2 regions of the Priestia sp. USM5 genome follow, and region 2 is predicted to be linked to the other one. Evidence: riboswitches for the same ligand, from Rfam matches in the RefSeq annotation. Region 2 holds a riboswitch; the other holds the start of a gene.
What was found. A riboswitch is a leader RNA that binds a small molecule or an ion and turns the genes downstream of it on or off. The one in region 2 is predicted to bind ZMP and ZTP.

Region 1 (9,864 bases), 1.6 Mb from region 2:
CGGTTTTTAAAACCGCAGCTTTCTTTATCATGAGCTCATATAACTGGCTGTATATTTTTTCGTCTGTTTTTGTATTTCTTGATTTAAATGTTTGAAAAATGAGAGCGTTTCTTCATAATCCGTCGCTTTTTCATGAAACTTCAATGTAAGATTTTCTTCAAACAACGTTTCTCCTTGATGACCGACCGCTTTTAGCTGAACATCTGTAACAATACCTTGCGAAATCGAACATAATAAATAATTAAAGCAATGAACCGGAACGATATGCATCAGATGGAAATCATCAATAGTTCTATCACTTTTTGTTTTCTTAAATTCCACAGTGAGTTCTTCCGGATGAATAAACACATTTATATGCTGTTTGGACAAACAAGTAGGATTCATTTTTTGTGTATACTCACAAAATTCCAGTCCAATAAATACAGAATTCTCGGAGTCAGCTTCAATGAAGATTTGCGAATTTTTTACCATTGTCCTCGTCCTCCATATTCAATCTAGTTACCCCACCACTAGCACTTGTTTGTAGAATATTACCAGTTCTTCTCTATTTTATCACTGATTTTTCTCAGTGCCTATTTAACAGACGGAAGTTCTCTTTAAAAGAGAAGGAACTGACAGGCAGTTCTTTATGTGAGAAGAATGAACAAAAGACACCTCTTTTGTTTTATTGAGGTGTCTTTTGGTATCATCAGCCTGTGTTACGCAATCCTGCTGCAATGCCGTTAATCGTTAATAATGCTTCTTTTAAAAGTTCTTCATTTAACGTTTCAGCCTCATCTTCACGCAGCTTGGAAATAACCTTAACTTGCAAGAAGGTTAGAGGGTCCACATACGGATTTCGTAATTTAATAGATTCTTTAATCGTAGGAAGATGATCCATTAATTCTTTTTGCCCCGTGATTTGAAGAATCATTTCTTTCGTAACATTATACTCTTTTTTAATAGCGGTAAAAATCCTCTCTGAAATAACCGGATCTTGTACCATTTCTGTGTATTCTTTTGCTGCCATTAAATCTGCTTTTGTTAAAGCCATTTGCAGGTTATCGACGGTCGAGCGGAAAAATGGCCATTCTTTATACATTTGCTGAAGAAGCTGTATATCTCCGGATTTCTCTACTAAATGCTGTAAGCCCGTACCTGAAGCGTACCAGGCTGGAAGCAGCTGTCTGCTTTGCGTCCATGCAAATACCCATGGAATTGCTCGCAAGTCTTCAAAGCGATCACTTCCTTTTCGACTCATTGGACGTGACCCAATATTTAAAGCCCCGAGCTCAGGAAGAGGTGTAGCTTGTTTAAAGTAGGTTAAAAAGTCTGGATCGTTGAAAACAAGCTCTTGATACTTACGTAACGAAGCAGTTGAAATCTCGTCCATTGTTTCTTCCCATTCATGTGTACGAATATCACATTGTTCAGCTTCTTGAGAAACATTTGCTGCCGCTGTAAGAAGAGCTGAGACCGCTTGTTCAAGGCTTCGGTAAGCAATGTCATATAAAGAGTATCTAGAAGAAAGAACTTCTCCTTGCTCTGTAATTTTAACACCGTCTCCTAGCGTCTCAACAGGCTGAGATAAAATGCTTCGGTTTAACGGGCCTCCTCCTCGGCCTAGTGAGCCGCCTCGGCCATGGAAAAACTTCAGACGAACTTGATACTTCCTCGCCATATCGTGAATTTCCTGCTGCGCTTTGTAGAGCTTCCAATTAGCGGTAAGCGTTCCTCCATCTTTGCTTCCATCTGAGTAGCCAAGCATGATTTCCTGCAAATCCTTCTGTTTTCTTAAGTGCTCTCGATAAAAATCTAATTGAAATAGCTGTTCCATAATCTTAGGACCTGCTGTGAGATCATCGATCGTTTCAAGCAGCGGAGCTATATTTAACTTGCTTTCAATGCGGCCATCTGCATGAAGGCGGTAAATACCCGCTTCTTTGGCAAGTACCATGACTTCTAACAAATCACTTGCAGACTGCGTCATACTGATTAAGTAGACTTCAATGGATCTTTCTCCAAATTCTTTATGTGCTCGATGTATCATGTTAAATACTTCAATTACTTGCTGCGTTTCTTTAGAGTAATTCTCTACAAACGATAGCACAGGTCTTGGGTCTTGAAGAACTTTCCCTAGCAGCTCAACTTTTTTCTCTTCTGTTAACGCTGAATAATCTTCAGCTAAAGAAACAGCATGGAAAATTTCTTTGATTGCCGCTTCGTGTTCTCCGCTGTGATTACGGATATCAAGCGTTGCTAAATGAAATCCAAACAGCTCAACTTGGCGAATTAATTTACACAAGCTTTTCAGCTGATAATCTTGAGGCTGATGCTTTTGCAAGCTATCTTTGATGAGAAACAAATCTTGTAAAAGTTCTTCCGACCTTTGATAACCTGCTTCCGACTCTCCAACTAAATTTAATTTATGAAGCATAATCGTAAGCTTGCAGCGATATACTTCGTGTTTGATTCTCCATCGCTTTTTCTCAGGCAGCAGCGATATTTCTTGATTAATAGAATCAAGAAGATTATCTGAAACTGCGACTCTTTTTGTAGACTGACTTAACCTTTGTCTCAATTGAGTAAGCGACTCTTTATATTTACGAATAGCTAACTTCCTTTGTTTGACAAGCGTTTGCCACGTTACTTTAGGAGTTACGTTTGGATTTCCATCTCGGTCTCCGCCAATCCATGAACCAAATCGAAGAATATTAGGCACTTTCCAATTTTCTTCGGGGTAATTCTCCTGCAATGAATTTTCCAATTCCTGATGAAGTTGAGGAAGCACTTCAAATAACGTTTCATCAAAATAATATAATCCATTGGATACTTCATCCATTACGGTTGGCTTGCGATCTCGCAGTTCATTTGTTTGCCATAAAATTAACACTTCGCTAAACAGTCTTTCTTCAATTTCTGTACGTTCACGTTTTGTTAACGTTGAATTATCCAAGTTTTTCAGAAGCTCAGCCATTCGTTTATGAATATCAAGGACACTTCGTCTAGTGGCTTCTGTTGGATGTGCCGTGATGATAAGCTCAAGTGATAAAGTTTGAAGCAAATTAGCAATTACATCCGGCGCCACGCCATTATTTTTAAGCGAAACAACGGCGCTTTCCAATGAACCCGGCTGCATAATAGAATCTTCTTGCTGCTGATATTCCCGTCTGCGACGAATTCGATGATTTTGCTCTGCAATATTAACTAAATGAAAATAAACGGCAAATGCCCGAATAACCTGCGCGCGCATCGGCTGTTCAAGAGTAACGATTTCATTTTTTATTTCTTTATAGATGGCTTCATCTTTGTTTTCTCTAAGTGATTTTGCCACTTCGCGTATTTTTTCTACTTTGTTGAGCAGTTCTTCTCCACCTTGGTGAACCAGAACTTTCCCTAACAATTGACCGAGAAATTTTACATCACGGCGCAGGGCAGTGCTGCTGTTTTGTCTTTCTGCTGCTTCTACTGTTACCATTAGACACGACACCTTTCTTTATAAATGTTGTACTTTTTAAACTTTTTAGAAAATTATATTAAATTCATATTACCATGAACGAAAATAAATTTCATATAATTTTGTTTCCTCCTCTCGATTAGGAGGAAAGATTCATCAAATATAAAAAAGAGGATGAGGCATAACGAAATGAATCCAATCCTAAGACGAACAAATGGGATACATAAGCCGAACCGCTTGTGACACCGCAGTTGATTGGAAGACTTCACCTCTCCTTTCAATCAACTGCTAGAAAGAACGAAACAGCTGAAACCTACGTTCACCATAACAAAAAAAACGAACCACTAATCAAACGTGTTGATCAGTGGTTCGTTTTTCACTTGAGCTAAAATACTTTTCAGCCTCTCTTTTATGCTACCAAGGTTGTCCTAAATCCAACACTGAGGCTAGTTCATTGCTTTTTTTACGCACTTGTTTACGTGTGGCAGCACGATCTGCCCCCGTTTGAAACAGATATCTTTCTTCTTCTGTTTCTGGAATAAGCTCCGGTACTGCGCGGGGCTTTCCATCATCATCCATTGCCACAAAAGTTAAAAATGATGTAGCTGCAATTTGACGCTCCCCGGTTTTTAAATTTTCTTTAATCACTTTCACAAACACTTCCATGGATGAACGACCTGTCCATGATACGTATGACTCCAAACATACAGAATCCTGAGGCGTAATAGGGTGCAGAAAGTGAATAGAGTCTGCTGAAGCCGTCACACACTCTGTACGACTGTGACGATAAGCTGAAATGGACGCAATCATATCAATATCACTCATTAATTTTCCGCCAAATAACGTATTGTGATTATTAATATCATTAGGGAAAATGCGGCTCGTTCGAACGGCCTTTGTATCTTTACAATAATTTGCTTTCATTAGTAAGAACCTCCATTGATGCCTATCATAATAAGAATAAAAGAATGAATGAACCTATACTAGCATATTTCGATAAATTTAGCTTTACAAAAAACTCGTTGATTTATTTACAGAAAACAAAAAAGAGGTTGAGACATAACGAAATAAATCCAATTGAAAGACGAACAAATGAGATACATGAGCTGGACTGCTTATGACACCGCAATTGATTTCCGTGCAAGGCTTCGCTTTCCGCGGGCGGGCGCTGAGCCTCCTCGTCGCTTACGCTCCTGCGGGGTCTCACCTGTTCCGCTTTTCCCGCAGGAGTCTTCGCCTTGCCCTCCAATCAACTGCTAGAAGGAACGAAACAAATAAAACGATATGCACCATCGCAAAAAAACGAACCACTCATCAAACAGATTGATGAATGGTTCGTTTTTTACTTGGGCTCAACTATTTTTGTCCTAGCCTCTTTTTTGTCTATCGAATGTAGCTTGATCCAAACGTTTTACCTAAAGAGTCACTGTATAGGTCACTTGACTTCACAGTCCATTTCCCATCTTCTTTCACCATAAAAATTCGTAGCGGACGACTTCCTTCTTTCGTTTCTAATTCATTTACAATATCTTTGAATTTAGAAGCCGCAAACTCTTCAGAGTGTTTTGTATCGTAATCTTTTGTTTCATCTGTATATGCTCTCTTAAGCTGCGATACGTATGAATATAAGTCTGATAAATTAACAGTAGTGTACTCCACTTCTACTACAGCTTTATTATTTGCATTGGCAATTACATTTGTCTTTACGCTTGCTTTTTCTTTCAAAACATCTTTATACATGTTAAAAAAATCTTTTTTTGCTTTATCGGTTAAACTATTAGAAAACGCACCTTTTAATTCCTCATTAAACGCTTTTTTCTGTTCTTCTATGACAGCTGTTTTGTCCGCTGTTACATATTTATCATAATCTACATTTTCTTTGTTTAAGTAAAGAACTTCCGTGTAAGCTTGCAGAGCTTTTTCTGGGTCTTGCAGCTTATTATAGCTTTTCGCGTATTTCTTCGTATCCAGTGTTAATGTTACTTCGTCAATTTCTTCATCATAATCAGATGATTTTGGCTGAAGCCCAATTTTGTACTTTTTATCTTTTTTGACTTCAAAGACGAACATTAATTTTTTTTGCTTCCCAGCGCCAATCTTGTCAGATGAACTGCTTTCTAGTCCAAGTTCCCTACTGTTCACTCCCGTTTTTGGAGATAATTGTTCATCTCCTTCATATAAATACACACCGTCGTAATCCGATAAAGATATACTGTTTTTGGATACATTTTTCACTTTTAAATCAACTTTCAACAACCCCTTTTCTTCACTTGTAGCTCCTTCATCACTATCTACTAAAATATAAGAAGCGCTGTCAATAGATGCTTCAATCGCCTTATTTTTAGCCGAAGTGGATCCTCCCGTTTCCTTAGAACTGTTACAAGCCGCTAATACTAGCATAAGTACAAAAACCAAAGCCAAAACATTCATTTTTTTCACAGCTGTCCAATCCCCTTTATTTTGTTTTTTTAGAACTTTATCCCAAATAAAGGTTCCCTCTGTGTAAATCCTTAAACCTTAAAATCTATGTTTTTTACAATATTTTGATAAAAACTAAGTCTAAATTCTCCATTCATCTAAATAAAAACACGAGCACCGGCTCGTGTTTTTTTATTTAGATTTAAAATTTTCTTGATTGATTTGTTCAGCTTCTTTCATATATCGGTTAGATTTGCCACTTTTAATTCCCCAGTAATAAAAGGCTAATGATACGCAAGCAATCACTAGCATATCCCATCCGAAAGGTAAAATATTTTTGCCTCCGAATTTTTCGCTTCCTATGTAGGAAATAAAAATCATGCACGCTAAATAGATAAGCATCCAAGCCCCGGTTAAAAATTCTTTTTTAAAGCCCACCCATTTATTTTTCGCTTGGTAATAAAAATAAACTGGCAGGCCAATTGCCATAATAAAAATCACTTCACCTGTAAGTGGCCACCTTGCCCAGTAAAGCGTCAAAGAAGCAAAAACGAAGCTGCATGGCGCAATAACTGATGCCCCTTTTAAATAAAATGGACGGTAAAAGTGTGAAGCCGTTTTTCTTAATGTTATAAGCGCTACAGGGCCCATAATATAGGAGATAAGCGTCGCTACTGAGATCACTTCTGCTAAGACACCCCATCCTCTAAATAAAAAGAGAAACAAAAAGCAGGCTGCTAAATTTAGCCACATAGCTGGGCGCGGGACATTGTAAAGTGGATGAAGAGTACCAAATATCTTTGGCAAATATCCATTTTGCTGCATCCCGTATAACATTCTAGAAGTCGTTGCCGTATATGTAGCACCTGTGCCGGAAGGAGAAACAAATGCATCTGCGTATAACACAATTGTTAGCCAGTTAATTCCAAGCGCAATCGCTAAATCAGCAAAAGGAGAATTAAAATTCAAATGATTCCATCCATTCGCAATTGATGACGGACTTACTGCTCCGATAAAAACAATTTGTAATATAATGTATACAATTCCAGCAATAAAAATTGAACCAATTACAGCTACCGGAATCGATTTATTAGGTGACTTTGCTTCTCCTGCCATATTTACAGGACTTTGAAACCCGTTAAATGCAAACACGATACCTGATGTTGCCACTGCCGTTAAAACACTCGCCCATCCGTAAGGTGCTACCCCATGCTCACTTGAAAAGTTCCCGCTATGAAAACCAGCAAAAAATAAAGCCCCTGCCGTTAAACCAGGAATAATTAATTTAACAATCGTAATAAATGAGTTTGCTTTAGCAAAGAGATTTACCGTCCAATAGTTCACAAAAAAGTAAATGAATAATAACAGAGACGCAACTGCCAACCCCTTGGACGTTAAAATGCCATTGTCTACTAATTCATGAGTCCAGCGAGCCCATTTCCACGGCCAAGTACTCATATATTGCACAGATGCAATAGCCTCCACTGTTATCGTTGAAGCGATTGAAATCCAGTTAGCCCAAGCAGCCAAAAATCCAATAAATGATCCGTGTGAATACTGAGGATATTTAACCATCCCCCCTGCTTGCGGAAACATCGCGCCCAGTTCAGCGTACGATAGGGCAATGGTCAAAATAACTACCATTCCAATAACCCATGAAAAAATAGCCGCGGGTCCTGCAATTTGAGCTGCTTTCCATGCTCCAAACAGCCATCCTGAACCGATAATCGAACCTATGCCTGTCATGGTTAAAGCAAATGTTCCCATCTTCCTTTGCATATTGCTCATCCAAATCTACTCCTCTTCCCTAGGAAAATAAAAAAAACACTTGCGAAATTTTCTCAAGTGTTTGCCCAGGCGCGCGGCTTATACGCTATATGCTCCCCCATGGTCATCCATGTTGCGCCAGTCACATATAGGAATATATTTTTTATCAGTATATAACATTCATTACTATTACTCAATACACAAAAATGTTTACATTACTTTTACAAAAGTAATGAATTATTCGTAAAATTCCGAATAAATCTTCTTAAAATCTCTTCCTAATTACAAAAAACAACTAAAACTCTAACCTTGCTTATTATTTGTTTCTTTTACTTCACGAGCATATCATCTTCTAAAAATTATATTAATATATATTATTCATTTACAAAATACGAATTAACATCTATATATCCATAGAATTCTTGCACTAGCCCCTTTACTTATATACAATATGAAGAAAAGATACTAAAGTAAACTGCCCACCACTTAGCTACGCTTGAAGTGGGAGACTTCTTTTGGGAAAACGTTAACACCTACATATCATGCACTTCGCAACGAATGAAGTACTTCGAGCAAACTTCTCTGTTTACGCAAGCAAAAAACAGGGAAAATTACGAAAAAAGATTGTTAGAGGGATGCTTATGAATTATGCAAATGTAAAAGTTCTTTATTTTGATGACGACGGAACCATTCCAAATCACCCTCGTCTTCCAGTTTTGTTGTATGAACACGTATTTATTAGTAAGAAAGAGAAAGTAGAGAGCATTTTTAATTCTCACAACTGGAAAAACAGCTGGGTAGGCGGCATATATGATTTTCACCATTACCACAGCAATTCTCATGAAGCACTAGGTGTAATTAGCGGATCTGCACGCTTAAAACTAGGTGGACATATGGGAGAAAATATCGTGGTGCATGCTGGGGATGTACTCGTACTCCCTGCAGGTACAGGACATATGCGTCTGCAGTCAACTGCTGATTTTAAAGTGGTTGGAGCTTATCCAGAGGGCATGGATTACAACTTACGAACAGGAAAACAAACGGATCGCCCTCACGTATTTGATGAAATTGCACAAGTACCTATTCCTACAACAGATCCTGTTTATGGCGACAAAGGACCATTGACAGAGTGGTGGAACTAGACAAGCACTTATTGTCTAGTTTTTTTATTTGCTCGTTTTTATAGCTTCCATAAATCTATATTTGAACATACAAATTCTTTTTCTTTAATGCAATAGCAATATACTTTATCTCATCGAGAAAACTACCTTTCTTCTTTTCCGTTCTTTTTTTGTTTCAAAGGCAACTGCGCTTAAGTTCTCCCCTGCTTTTTCTTCCCTAATCATTTCAAATATCTTCTTCTCATACCCTTTTTTTGTTTTTCTAAAAAAATTTTCGTAATTTATAACGAAATTTTCAAAAAACTTATTGCTTTACTATGTCAGACTTGCTATCATAGTGAACATTGTTAGATAAATTTTAGAGGAGGAGTAAAAATTGAACAGAAAATTCATAATATTTATTTTATTCATCATTCCGTTTATTGCTCAATTCGCTTTTTTACCTTTTGTAAATAACATTCATCCAATTATTTTTGGGTTACCTATTTTGCATTTATGGTTATTTTTATGGGTCTTCTTAACGCCTGTGTGTACATTTATCATTTATCGTTTACAAAAATCTTGGGGGGACATTGAATAATGCAAGGAAATTTAACCGCACTTTTAATCACATCAGCAATTGTTCTTGTCGTTATCGCCATTGGCTTTATAGCAGGACGTGACAAATCATCTAGAAGCTCCGTTGAAGAGTGGGCTGTAGGGGGAAGACGTTTTGGAAGCCTGCTCGTCTGGCTTTTAGTAGGAGCAGATTTATATACTGCTTATACATTCCTAGGTCTTACAAGTACAGCTTATCAAGGAGGAAGCATCGCATTTTTTGCCATTCCTTACTCTGTTTTAGCCTTTTTAATTTCATACTTTTTTCTTCCAAAACTTTGGACTGTTGCTAAAAAGCACAAACTTACTACACTTGCTGATTATGCTAGAGAACGTTTTAGCAGTAAATTTCTCTCCTCTTTAATTGCCATAGTAGGTGTATTGATGCTTATTCCATATATCGATCTTCAGCTTAGCGGTATTCAAGATACTCTTCGCGTTGCAGGAACTGGCTACATTAATGTAAAAGCTGTCGTTATTCTTTCATTCTTTCTTGTGGCTCTTTATACTTTTTTCAGCGGAATT
Region 2 (9,864 bases):
ATTTAATATACGCGCCTTTTACCCCATCCGACGCCACTTTTGCCCAATTAATTGTTCCGTTGTGATGAGAAACATCAATGACCTTAATATTTTGATTATTACGGTTTTGCATTGTTATCACTCCTTCATACAAACTATGAATAAAAGAGGAAATGGCAACTGATACAGGCCTATTAAATAGATATTAGGCTTTATAAAAAACCGTACAATAAGAAGGGCTTTTGGTAGCCTTACCTTATTATAAGAAATGAATTTGTGCAATTTCATAACGTTAGAAGAGCTATATTCGTTTATACTAATAATATGAAGATATACTGTATAAAAAATGGAGGAATATGATGTCTTTAATAAAAGAAGCACGTAGGTATGCAGAACACGCTCATACCGGCCAAATGCGCAAGCTTTCCGATACACCTTATATTGTTCATCCTATTAACGTAGGTAATATTTTAGAAAAAGCAGGTTTTAGTGAAGAAGTAATTGCAGCAGCTTATCTGCATGATGCTGTAGAAGATACAAGTGTAACACTCGAAGAAATTGTACAAAGATTTGGTTTAGAGGTAGCAGGGATTGTTGAAGCTCATACAGAAAACAAATCAAAAAGCTGGGAAGAACGTAAACAGCATACAATTCAAATTGTGAAAACTGGTTCTCTTGAAGTGAAATCTTTAATTGTAGCAGATAAATTAGACAATTTACGGTCTTTAAAAGAAAGCTACGATCAGCAAGGAGATACGATTTGGAATAGTTTTAAAAGAGGATTCGAAAAACAGAAATGGTACTACGAGTCCATCAGCAAATACGCTGAAAAAGGATTGGAACCAAGCCAAATTCCAAGTTTTTTTAATACGTACAAACAAGAAGTAAATGATTTTTTTAGAAGTTAATATTCATATGAAGAAATTAGAAAACACTGAAAATAACTATTGCGAACGTGCGTCATACGTATTAAAATATAGTAGAGTCAACAGGCAATAAAGACTCTACATAAGCGGGACTGTAGTTCAGTGGGAGAATACTTGTCTGGCAGACAAGGGGTCGTGGGTTCGAATCCCATCAGTTCCATAAAACCAGTCGCATCAAGAGTTTAAAACACTTTAAAACTCTGCCGGATGGAATGGGTGTAATACTATTTCATCTGACCTCTTCATGATTTTCATGAAGAGGTTTTTTATTTTCTTTTTACGATTGATCCTCATGATTTTTATAATTATTCTTTTCACTGCTCCTGCTTACAATTTCTCTAAGTTCGCCCTCGTCGCCTTTTGCATTGATGATTTCAAAAAGCTGATTCAGCCCTTCACTTGTTTCATCGTTTGGTTCTTTGCTCATTCTATCCCCTCCTTTTGCTTTTAGGGTGCCCATCTTTTTCGCATTGTTTCATGTAAAAAGCAATTTATCAATATTAATCGGCCATAAAAGTATACCTTTACGATCCTTGTACGATTACTGGTTGTACAGATATACTCAATCAATCCTTGAAATTTTGCAGCGTTTTATAGGGTTTCTAATACTCATCTATAATGAAATAATCATCACAAACTTCGTTAAAATCGTTCTCTTCTTGGAGATCTCCTTCTTTATCTTTAGATATCTCGGTTTCTTGTGTAAATAGTCTAAAAAGCTTGTTTAACATTGTTTCACCTCGTATCTTTCATTAATACATTCAGTATGATTCATTTATATGAAGCCAGTATGAATTGAAACTTAAGATAATGTGAATGTAGACATGAACGTGAGATGTTAAGCATGCTTATATCCTGGACAAAAAAGTTACTTCATTCTACTTATGTATTATCGCTTTGCTTCTTGAGTCCTCAACTTCTTTAAATGCCGTTCAAATCGCTTGCGTAATCGGAATTATACGTTTGCTTGTTTTTCTTTAGTTATATCTACAATCAAACGAAAAAACGCAAGCTATAAAAAAGAACTTTGGATGCTACTGTAAAGTTCTTTTCATAAACACTTACCGTTTGTTAAGAACTGTATTAAATATGAAATAGCTCATACACTTCTCATACAATCGCTAAGACCTATTCAGTTAACAGTCCTTCTTACGTTTTTTCTCGAACCATCCATATGCAATTTCAGCTTCAATTTCTTTATTTCCTGGAGAAACTAAGAAAATAACGTATGAACCGTTGTTTGGAAAGATAAATTTGCCGTCTTCATCACTTACTAATGTACTTTTCGGCGGAACAACACGGTTAAATACGTTTATCCCTTTAGCAGGAACGCCTTTTACCATTTCTGCAAATTTAATTTTCCCTTTTGGCTTTGAACGTATTGTAGTATTTGCTGGACTCACATTATCTGAAGTTGTTCCTTTTCCAGGGGGGATAGAATTAAACCAAATTTCAGCAGTAAAAGGTTCGTTTGAATAGTTAGTGATAGTAAAAGCATTCACAAATAAATCTACTCCGGAGCCGGAAGGGTTCACTAATCCGCCCGAAGCGTTTCTATTTCCACCAAAACGAATAGGCTCAGTTTGTCCAACAAAATAGTCTCCTTTTAACGATTGATATAAAGGATTAGGTATATTAACGGATTTAATATACGGTTTGCTCGACTCGTAATTTGACATACAATCGTCTCCTTTCTGGACTATATTTTAGGAGTTTTTTCTGTAAATGCTTGGACACATGCATATATAAATATATTTAATCTTTATATAAACGCAAAAAGATAGACCCGGTACTGAGCCTATCTTTTTCTATCGTTTTTACAAAAAATTTCTCCTTGGCCCTTTCCTTACTAATGCCCTCGTCGACTGCTGGTGTATAAACGGATTGTTTTTTTGACTTTATATTGCGATGCTTTTTTAATCCGTCTACTACCCCTTCTTAAAGTAGTAATCACCTATTCTTTTGTAGTCATAAAATGAAGAATCCTTACCTTTTTTTCACAATACTCAATAATTTCATAACAGGTTGTGAGGATATCATGTCTAGACAGTTCTATTTCATCCAATACAAACTTTGAAAGCTGCTTTTGCAGAACCTCCAACTTTTTGCTGTCTTCTTCATCGATCCATAGTCCTTCCGTAATACACACATCTGCTAGTTTGTTAATAGATTGAGCCGTCCAGTTTAAGCCGGCTGAAGAAACGGTTATTGTCAGTAGATCATTTTTTATAGCTAGAATAACTTGACACACATGGGTATAGACATCAACTTTCTTTTGGATAAATGCTTTGCGAAGCTCTTGCTTGTATTGCTCTTTCGACATCGCTATAGCTACGACAGACGTAATGAATGTTCCTGCCAGCGCGATGAGCGACCCTATCAAAATTCCTATCATTTCTTCTGACAAAACGTTCACCTCTTTAAAGATATTTCTATATGCTATGGGACTGAAGGAAATGATATGAGGATAAATACCATGTAAAAACAGCCCTAACTTAGAAAAGTTAGGGCTGAAACACTAAAATATGATGGTAACCAAATTAGATAATACGACTTGTAATGATTCCTTCAATTTGACCAATTTTTTCTTCTAGCTCAGGCACAATCTCGTCACTTACTTGATTGTCAATATCGATCATTGTATATGCATATTCACCGCGGCTTCTGTTCACCATATCTGCGATGTTTAAATTGTAGTTTGAGAATACTTGCGTAAGCTGTCCTACCATATTCGGTACGTTGTGATGGAAAGCAGCTACGCGTTTTTTCCCAGTGTAAGGTAGAGATGCATTCGGGAAGTTCACTGAATTTTTAACGTTTCCTGTTTCTAAGAAATTTTTCACTTGACGTGCTGCCATTACCGCACAGTTTTCTTCTGATTCTTGAGTTGATGCCCCTAAATGAGGAATTGGCACAACATTTTTCATGTTCAAGACATTTTGATTTGGGAAATCTGTAATATATCGACCAACTTTTCCACTTTCAAGAGCAGCTTTCATATCTTCTTCGTTTACAAGCTCACCGCGTGAGAAGTTCAAAATATGAACATCAGGTTTCATGATGCTAAACGTTTCTTTATTGAAAACACCTTTTGTGTCGTCCGTTAATGGAACGTGAACCGTAATATAGTCAGATGCTGCAAATAGTTCTTCTAGAGACATTGCACGCTGTACGTTGCGAGACAAATTCCAAGCTGTATTAACAGAAATGAATGGATCAAAACCAATTACGTCCATATCTAAATCAAGCGCGTCGTTTGCTACAAGAGCACCAATTGCACCTAAACCAATAACGCCTAATGTTTTACCTTTGATTTCTTTTCCAACAAACTGTTTTTTACCTGCTTCAACTAACTTAGGAATTTGATCACCTTGGCCGTCTAATCCTTTTGTCCATTCAACTCCAGCAAATAAGTTACGAGAAGAAGCCATAATTGTAGTTAAAACCATTTCTTTTACTGCGTTTGCATTAGCTCCTGGCGTATTAAATACAACGATACCTTGCTCTGTGCAAGCGTCCACCGGTATATTATTAACCCCTGCTCCAGCTCGTGCAATAGCTTTTAAATTTTGGTCAAATGCCATGCTGTGCATGTTAAAGCTACGCACGACAATCGCATCTGGATTTTCGCTGTCGTTGTCAATTTGATAACCTTCTTGATTAAAAACATTTAGACCTTTTTGTGCAATGTTGTTTAATGTTTTGATTGTTTGTACTTTTTCTAATGTTAATGTGCTCATTTTGTACTCTCCTCTGATTATCATCGTAGTTTTACATGTTTTTACCTTTGGATAAAGGAACTTCATTTTTAATTTTTTTAAAAGTCTGGTTTTTTAGCCTACATGTCTGATAACTTCTATATCCTCTCCCCCTAAACAGAAAGAGGTAAGAGATATGTATTAATCCCTTACCTCTGCCCAGGCGAACGGCTACGTCACTATATGCTTCCTCACGGTTATCCGCGTTTCGCCAGTCACATATAGTCTTTGAAATTAAGTATATTCTAGCAAACTCTTTCAGAACGTTCAACCTTTTTTTAAAAGTTTGCTTTTTTCAGTCTAATTTTTAATCTCTTTAGTGAATCTCCTAATATATTGACAAATATCCTAATACATGTTAAATAAAAAGAGTGATTAGCACTCTATCCACTCAAGTGCTAATTATTTTATAAGCCCTATTGAAAGGAGAACTTCTTATGTCAAAAAAAGAATTCAAAGCCGAATCAAAGCGATTATTAGAGATGATGATTAATTCCATCTATTCTCAAAAAGAAGTATTTTTGAGAGAACTTCTATCAAATTCAAGCGATGCAATCGATAAAATTTATTACAAAGCCTTAACAGACGACTCCTTGCGTTTTAACAAAGAAAGCTATTACATAAAAGTAATACCAGATAAAACTAACCGTACCTTAACCATTACGGATACTGGGATTGGCATGACGCAAGAAGAGCTTGAAAGTAGCTTGGGCACAATTGCGCGAAGCGGTTCCCTTGCGTTTAAAAATGAAAATGAAACAAAGGACGGACACACGATTATCGGCCAATTCGGCGTTGGGTTTTACGCAGCGTTTATGGTGGCAGATGTCGTAACGGTGATTAGTAAAGCGTTAGGCAGCAATGAAGCCTATAAATGGGAATCTACTGGTGCTGATGGTTATACAATCGAACCTTGCGAAAAAGAAACGGTTGGAACTCAAATCATTTTAAAAATCAAAGAAAATACAGAAGATGAAACATATGATGAGTATCTAGAAGAGTATCGTTTAAAAGAGATCATTAAAAAGTATTCAGACTTTATCCGCTACCCGATTAAAATGGACATAACGGAAAAACGTCCTAAAGAAGGTTCTGATAACGAGCTAGAAGATTATACAGAAGAGCAAGTTATCAACAGTATGGTACCGATCTGGAAGAAAAATAAAAATGAATTGACTTCAGAAGACTATGAGCAATTTTATTCAGAAAAGCGCTACGGGTTTGATAAACCGCTCACTCACCTTCACATTAATGTAGATGGAACGATTCGCTACAATGCTATTTTATTTATTCCAGAAAATAGTCCGTTTGATTACTACTCAAAAGAATTTGAAAAAGGACTTGAACTGTATTCAAACGGCGTATTAATTATGAATAAATGCGCAGATCTTCTTCCAGACTACTTTAGCTTCGTGAAAGGTATGGTAGATTCTGAAGATTTATCTCTTAATATTTCGCGTGAAATCTTACAGCAAGATCGCCAGCTTCAGCTGATTGCCAAAAACATCGGCAAGAAAATCAAAAATGAATTAAAAAGTTTGCTTAAAAACGAACGTGAAAAGTACGAGAAGTTTTATGAATCATTTGGCCGTCAGCTAAAATACGGCGTTTACAGTGACTTTGGCAGCAACAAAGATGTATTAAAAGACCTGCTTTTATTCTATTCTTCTACAGAGAAAAAGCTCGTAACACTAGACGAGTATGTATCACGCATGCCTGAGGATCAAAAGTATATCTATTATGCATCAGGCGAATCGTACAACCGCATTGAAAAGCTTCCTCAAGCAGAATTAGTTGCAGATAAAGGGTACGAAATTCTGTATTTTACAGAAGATATCGATGAATTTGCGATTAAAATGTTAATGACGTACAAAGAAAAAGAATTTAAGTCTGTTTCAAGTAGTGACTTAGGGATTGAAGCAGAAGAAGAACAGCTCAATGAGTCTGAGGAAAAAGAAAATAAAGAGCTATTTGACTATATGAAAAAAGCTTTGGCGGGAAAAGTAGGAGATGTGCGCGCGTCTAAACGTTTAAAAACACACCCCGTTTGCTTATCAGCTGATGGTGAAGTAACGATTGAAATGGAGAAAATTTTAAGTGCTATGCCTGACAATCAGCATGTAAAAGCAGAAAAAGTGTTAGAAATTAACGTAAATCATGATGTATTCGCTTCTTTAAAAGATGCATTTGAAAATGATAAAGGGAAATTAGACCTTTATACAAATTTATTATATAACCAAGCTCTTCTAATTGAAGGCTTATCTATTAGTGATCCCGTGGAATTCACAAACGATATTTGTAAAATTATGATATAAAAATCAGGCGCAGAATCATTCTGCGCCTGATTATATGTATGGCATAATAAAAGTAGTTATATAGTAAGAAGCGATAAAAATGGGTACGGGCAGTTCTTCTGTTACTCTTATTGAGTGTTTGCCTTCTTTAAAATGAAAAAGATCTGATTTAAACTCTGCGACTTTTTCTCTTTTTCCATTAAAAATACACGCTTCCTCTACGGCTTCATGACTGCTTAACATGTAGACGTTATTTCCCCATCTAATTTCTTGTGCTCCTTCGTTTTTGATTATTCCTTTACCTAATAGATCCCCCACTGTTTTTCCATTTTCTTTTATCACCCACCGGTGTTTTTTCATGTGATTAATAAACACCGTTCTTCCTTCCCATTGAACTTGTACATGTACCTTTAAGCCGCAGGAAAAGATAGGAAACCAAGAAATAGAATCTAAAACTGGAAGTCCATCACGAGTTAAAAAATCAATACTTTTAGTCCACATATTTTTATGCACTCTCTTAAGCTGTCCGACATTTTCTCCATTTTCATTTGTAACTGCTACGGTCTTCCCCGCCGATTTAAAATAGGGAAGATAAAAGATATATTCTTGCATATAATCCTCCAAAGCTTCTGTACCTCATATTAACAGCGTGTACATAGTTATGTTTCTATCTTTCATATATTTCGTTTGTTTCTTTGGATTTCTTCCTTTGTTTAAATTGGCTCTGATTTTCTTTTAAATGCTTTAGTAAAGCAACAATCAAGAAACTAACAATCACAAGAAGAAGCCAAGAGCTAATTTTACTTATATGAACCATTGTCCATTGCTGCTGTTGATCTGGATACTGCCATGCTCCGAAAAATGTTGCGATATTTTCAGCGATCCAAATGAAAAAGCCAATCAGTACAAAAGACAATACTAAAGGCATGCGATATGTACGTTTGTTAACCGTAAAATATACAAAAGTTCGATAAAAAATAAGTAAAGTAAAAAGTTTTAAAAACCAGCGGAAGTCGTAAATGAAATGATGCGTGAAAAAGTTAAGGTAAATAGTCATACTTAGTATACTGACAATCCACGTAGAAGGCCAATTCGCAAGCTTTAATTCAAGCCTTCTCCACACTTGGCACATGTAGCTGGCTACACTAGCATACATAAATCCGCTGTACAGCGGAACTCCCCAGACTTTAGTGAAAGCTTTTTCCGGATAGCTCCATGAGCCCATATGAACTTTGTAGAGTTCTAACGCTAGTCCAATTAAATGAAATACTGCAATGACTTTTACTTCATCAAGCGTTTCTCGTTTAAACGCCACCATTAAAACTTGAGTTCCTAGACAGACTAATAAAATAAGGTCATATCTAGAAATAAACGGTACTTCAATTATTTTTGTCATGGCCAATGTAAGAAAAATAATAACAGGAAAAACACAAGATTTTGCTTGTTCTAAACCAAAATAGATTAATTGCTTCATTGTAACATCCTATCTTTATAGTATTCCTTAGTATTTTCACAGAAATGATTCCCTGAAAATTATTGCAGATTTTTCAAATTTATTCAATAAGCATCTCCGCTGTTTTTGCAACTAAATTATCATACCCAGCGGAGATCAGTTTTCTCCATTAACTTTTCAAAAAATCGGTGACTCTCTGTACATAGCGCTCTTTATCGTAAGATAAGTACAGATAACTGGTTAACTGTACAGGCTCTCCAAAGAAAAAACGTTCATACAGCGTTTCTCTTGTGCCAAACGGACTCATCGTTAAATCCCATGCAAGTCGAAAAAGCTTAATTCGATCTTCTGCTCCTCTCGATTTAGCTTGCAAATAACGCGTAATATCTTCCTTAACCAATGAGCGGCACGTATTTTCTGTTGGTATTGCCATTAGTCCGCTTGCACCTAAAAGCTGGATAATCTCTGTAAAGGTAGGATATGTTTTTGAAAATATATTTGCGGCAATACGAAGTGTAGTTTCATTCGGACGCATGTATCCCCATGTATCAATCTCCGCTTCTTCTTCTGCTTTCATCACGAGAGCTTTCATCGTTTCTAACGCAATAATAAGCTCCGTGGCTTTTTCTCGCACATGCGGATAGTCCGTAATGTTAATGGTTTCAATCAGAGATTGTACAATTCCTAATACAAACTCTGTTTTGACAATTCTCCTTGAAGTTACTTGATGCAGAGCAAAAGCTGAGAAGGAACTAGAAGCAAGGAATGTATTTGATACGTCTACATTTTCATAGAAAAACACGCGGTTCCACGGTACTAATACATGGTCAAAGACAACAATTGTATCCATTTCTTCAAATCTAGAACTTAATGGATAATCAAACGTCGAATCTTTTCCTGCAAATGATTCTCTACAAATAAATTTAATTCCTTTTGTATTACTTGGAATTGAAAAAGCAAATCCTTTTTCTTTTCCTTGAATGCCCGCTGAAGACAGTACGAGCAGTTCATCTGTCATTCCGCCCTGTGTAGCAAGCAGTTTCGCGCCTTGGATAACGATTCCCTCATTGTTTTTATCAACTATTCTTGCTGCTATCGGTTCATCGTTTTGCTCGTAATAAAATTGGATTCGATTGACTTGAGGATCGATGAATGTATGAGTGAGCGATAAGTCGTGCTCTCTCACATATTCATAATAAGAAATGATGTTTTCAGGAAAGCAATTTTCTGCTCCTCTCAGGAGTTCTGCAGAGGATGCAAAAGCCATCAATACGGTATTCATATAATCTGGACTTCTCCCCATCATACCGTGAGTTAAGCGAGCCCACTGCTGAGTCATCTCTCGCCTCTTTTTTAACTCCTCTTTTGTTTTAGGCTGTAAATAAGATGTACCGACAAATTCCTTAGAAGCCGGAGATTGGTATGTCATGATATCTTTGATTTTTTTATCATGC

Region 1: it holds a riboswitch for ZMP and ZTP, as region 2 does, so the genes downstream of both, aimA (glutamate/serine transporter AimA) here and ACWATA_RS12430 (phosphoglycerate dehydrogenase) in region 2, are expected to answer to the same signal.

What each region holds. Positions count from the first base shown of each region.
Region 1 covers NZ_JBSGKN010000001.1:3,845,528-3,855,391, forward strand. Annotated here, with positions in the region: gene ACWATA_RS20275 (hypothetical protein) at 28-471, opposite strand; gene ppc (phosphoenolpyruvate carboxylase) at 689-3,457, opposite strand; gene ACWATA_RS20285 (acyl-CoA thioesterase) at 3,851-4,360, opposite strand; gene ACWATA_RS20290 (hypothetical protein) at 4,552-4,689, opposite strand; gene ACWATA_RS20295 (DUF5105 domain-containing protein) at 4,820-5,866, opposite strand; gene aimA (glutamate/serine transporter AimA) at 6,047-7,642, opposite strand; ZMP/ZTP riboswitch at 7,699-7,777, opposite strand; gene ACWATA_RS20305 (cupin domain-containing protein) at 8,164-8,763, shown strand; gene ACWATA_RS20310 (DUF3311 domain-containing protein) at 9,119-9,322, shown strand; gene ACWATA_RS20315 (sodium:solute symporter family protein) at 9,322-9,864, shown strand, end outside.
Region 2 covers NZ_JBSGKN010000001.1:2,276,142-2,286,005, forward strand. Annotated here, with positions in the region: gene ACWATA_RS12400 (GH25 family lysozyme) at 1-112, opposite strand, end outside; gene ACWATA_RS12405 (HD domain-containing protein) at 339-887, shown strand; tRNA gene ACWATA_RS12410 (tRNA-Ala) at 994-1,065, shown strand; gene ACWATA_RS12415 (hypothetical protein) at 1,183-1,332, opposite strand; gene ACWATA_RS12420 (DUF6143 family protein) at 2,042-2,584, opposite strand; gene ACWATA_RS12425 (hypothetical protein) at 2,860-3,312, opposite strand; gene ACWATA_RS12430 (phosphoglycerate dehydrogenase) at 3,446-4,645, opposite strand; ZMP/ZTP riboswitch at 4,814-4,892, opposite strand; gene htpG (molecular chaperone HtpG) at 5,101-6,978, shown strand; gene ACWATA_RS12440 (tubby C-terminal domain-like protein) at 7,009-7,569, opposite strand; gene ACWATA_RS12445 (DUF817 domain-containing protein) at 7,625-8,431, opposite strand; gene hpaB (4-hydroxyphenylacetate 3-monooxygenase, oxygenase component) at 8,580-9,864, opposite strand, start outside.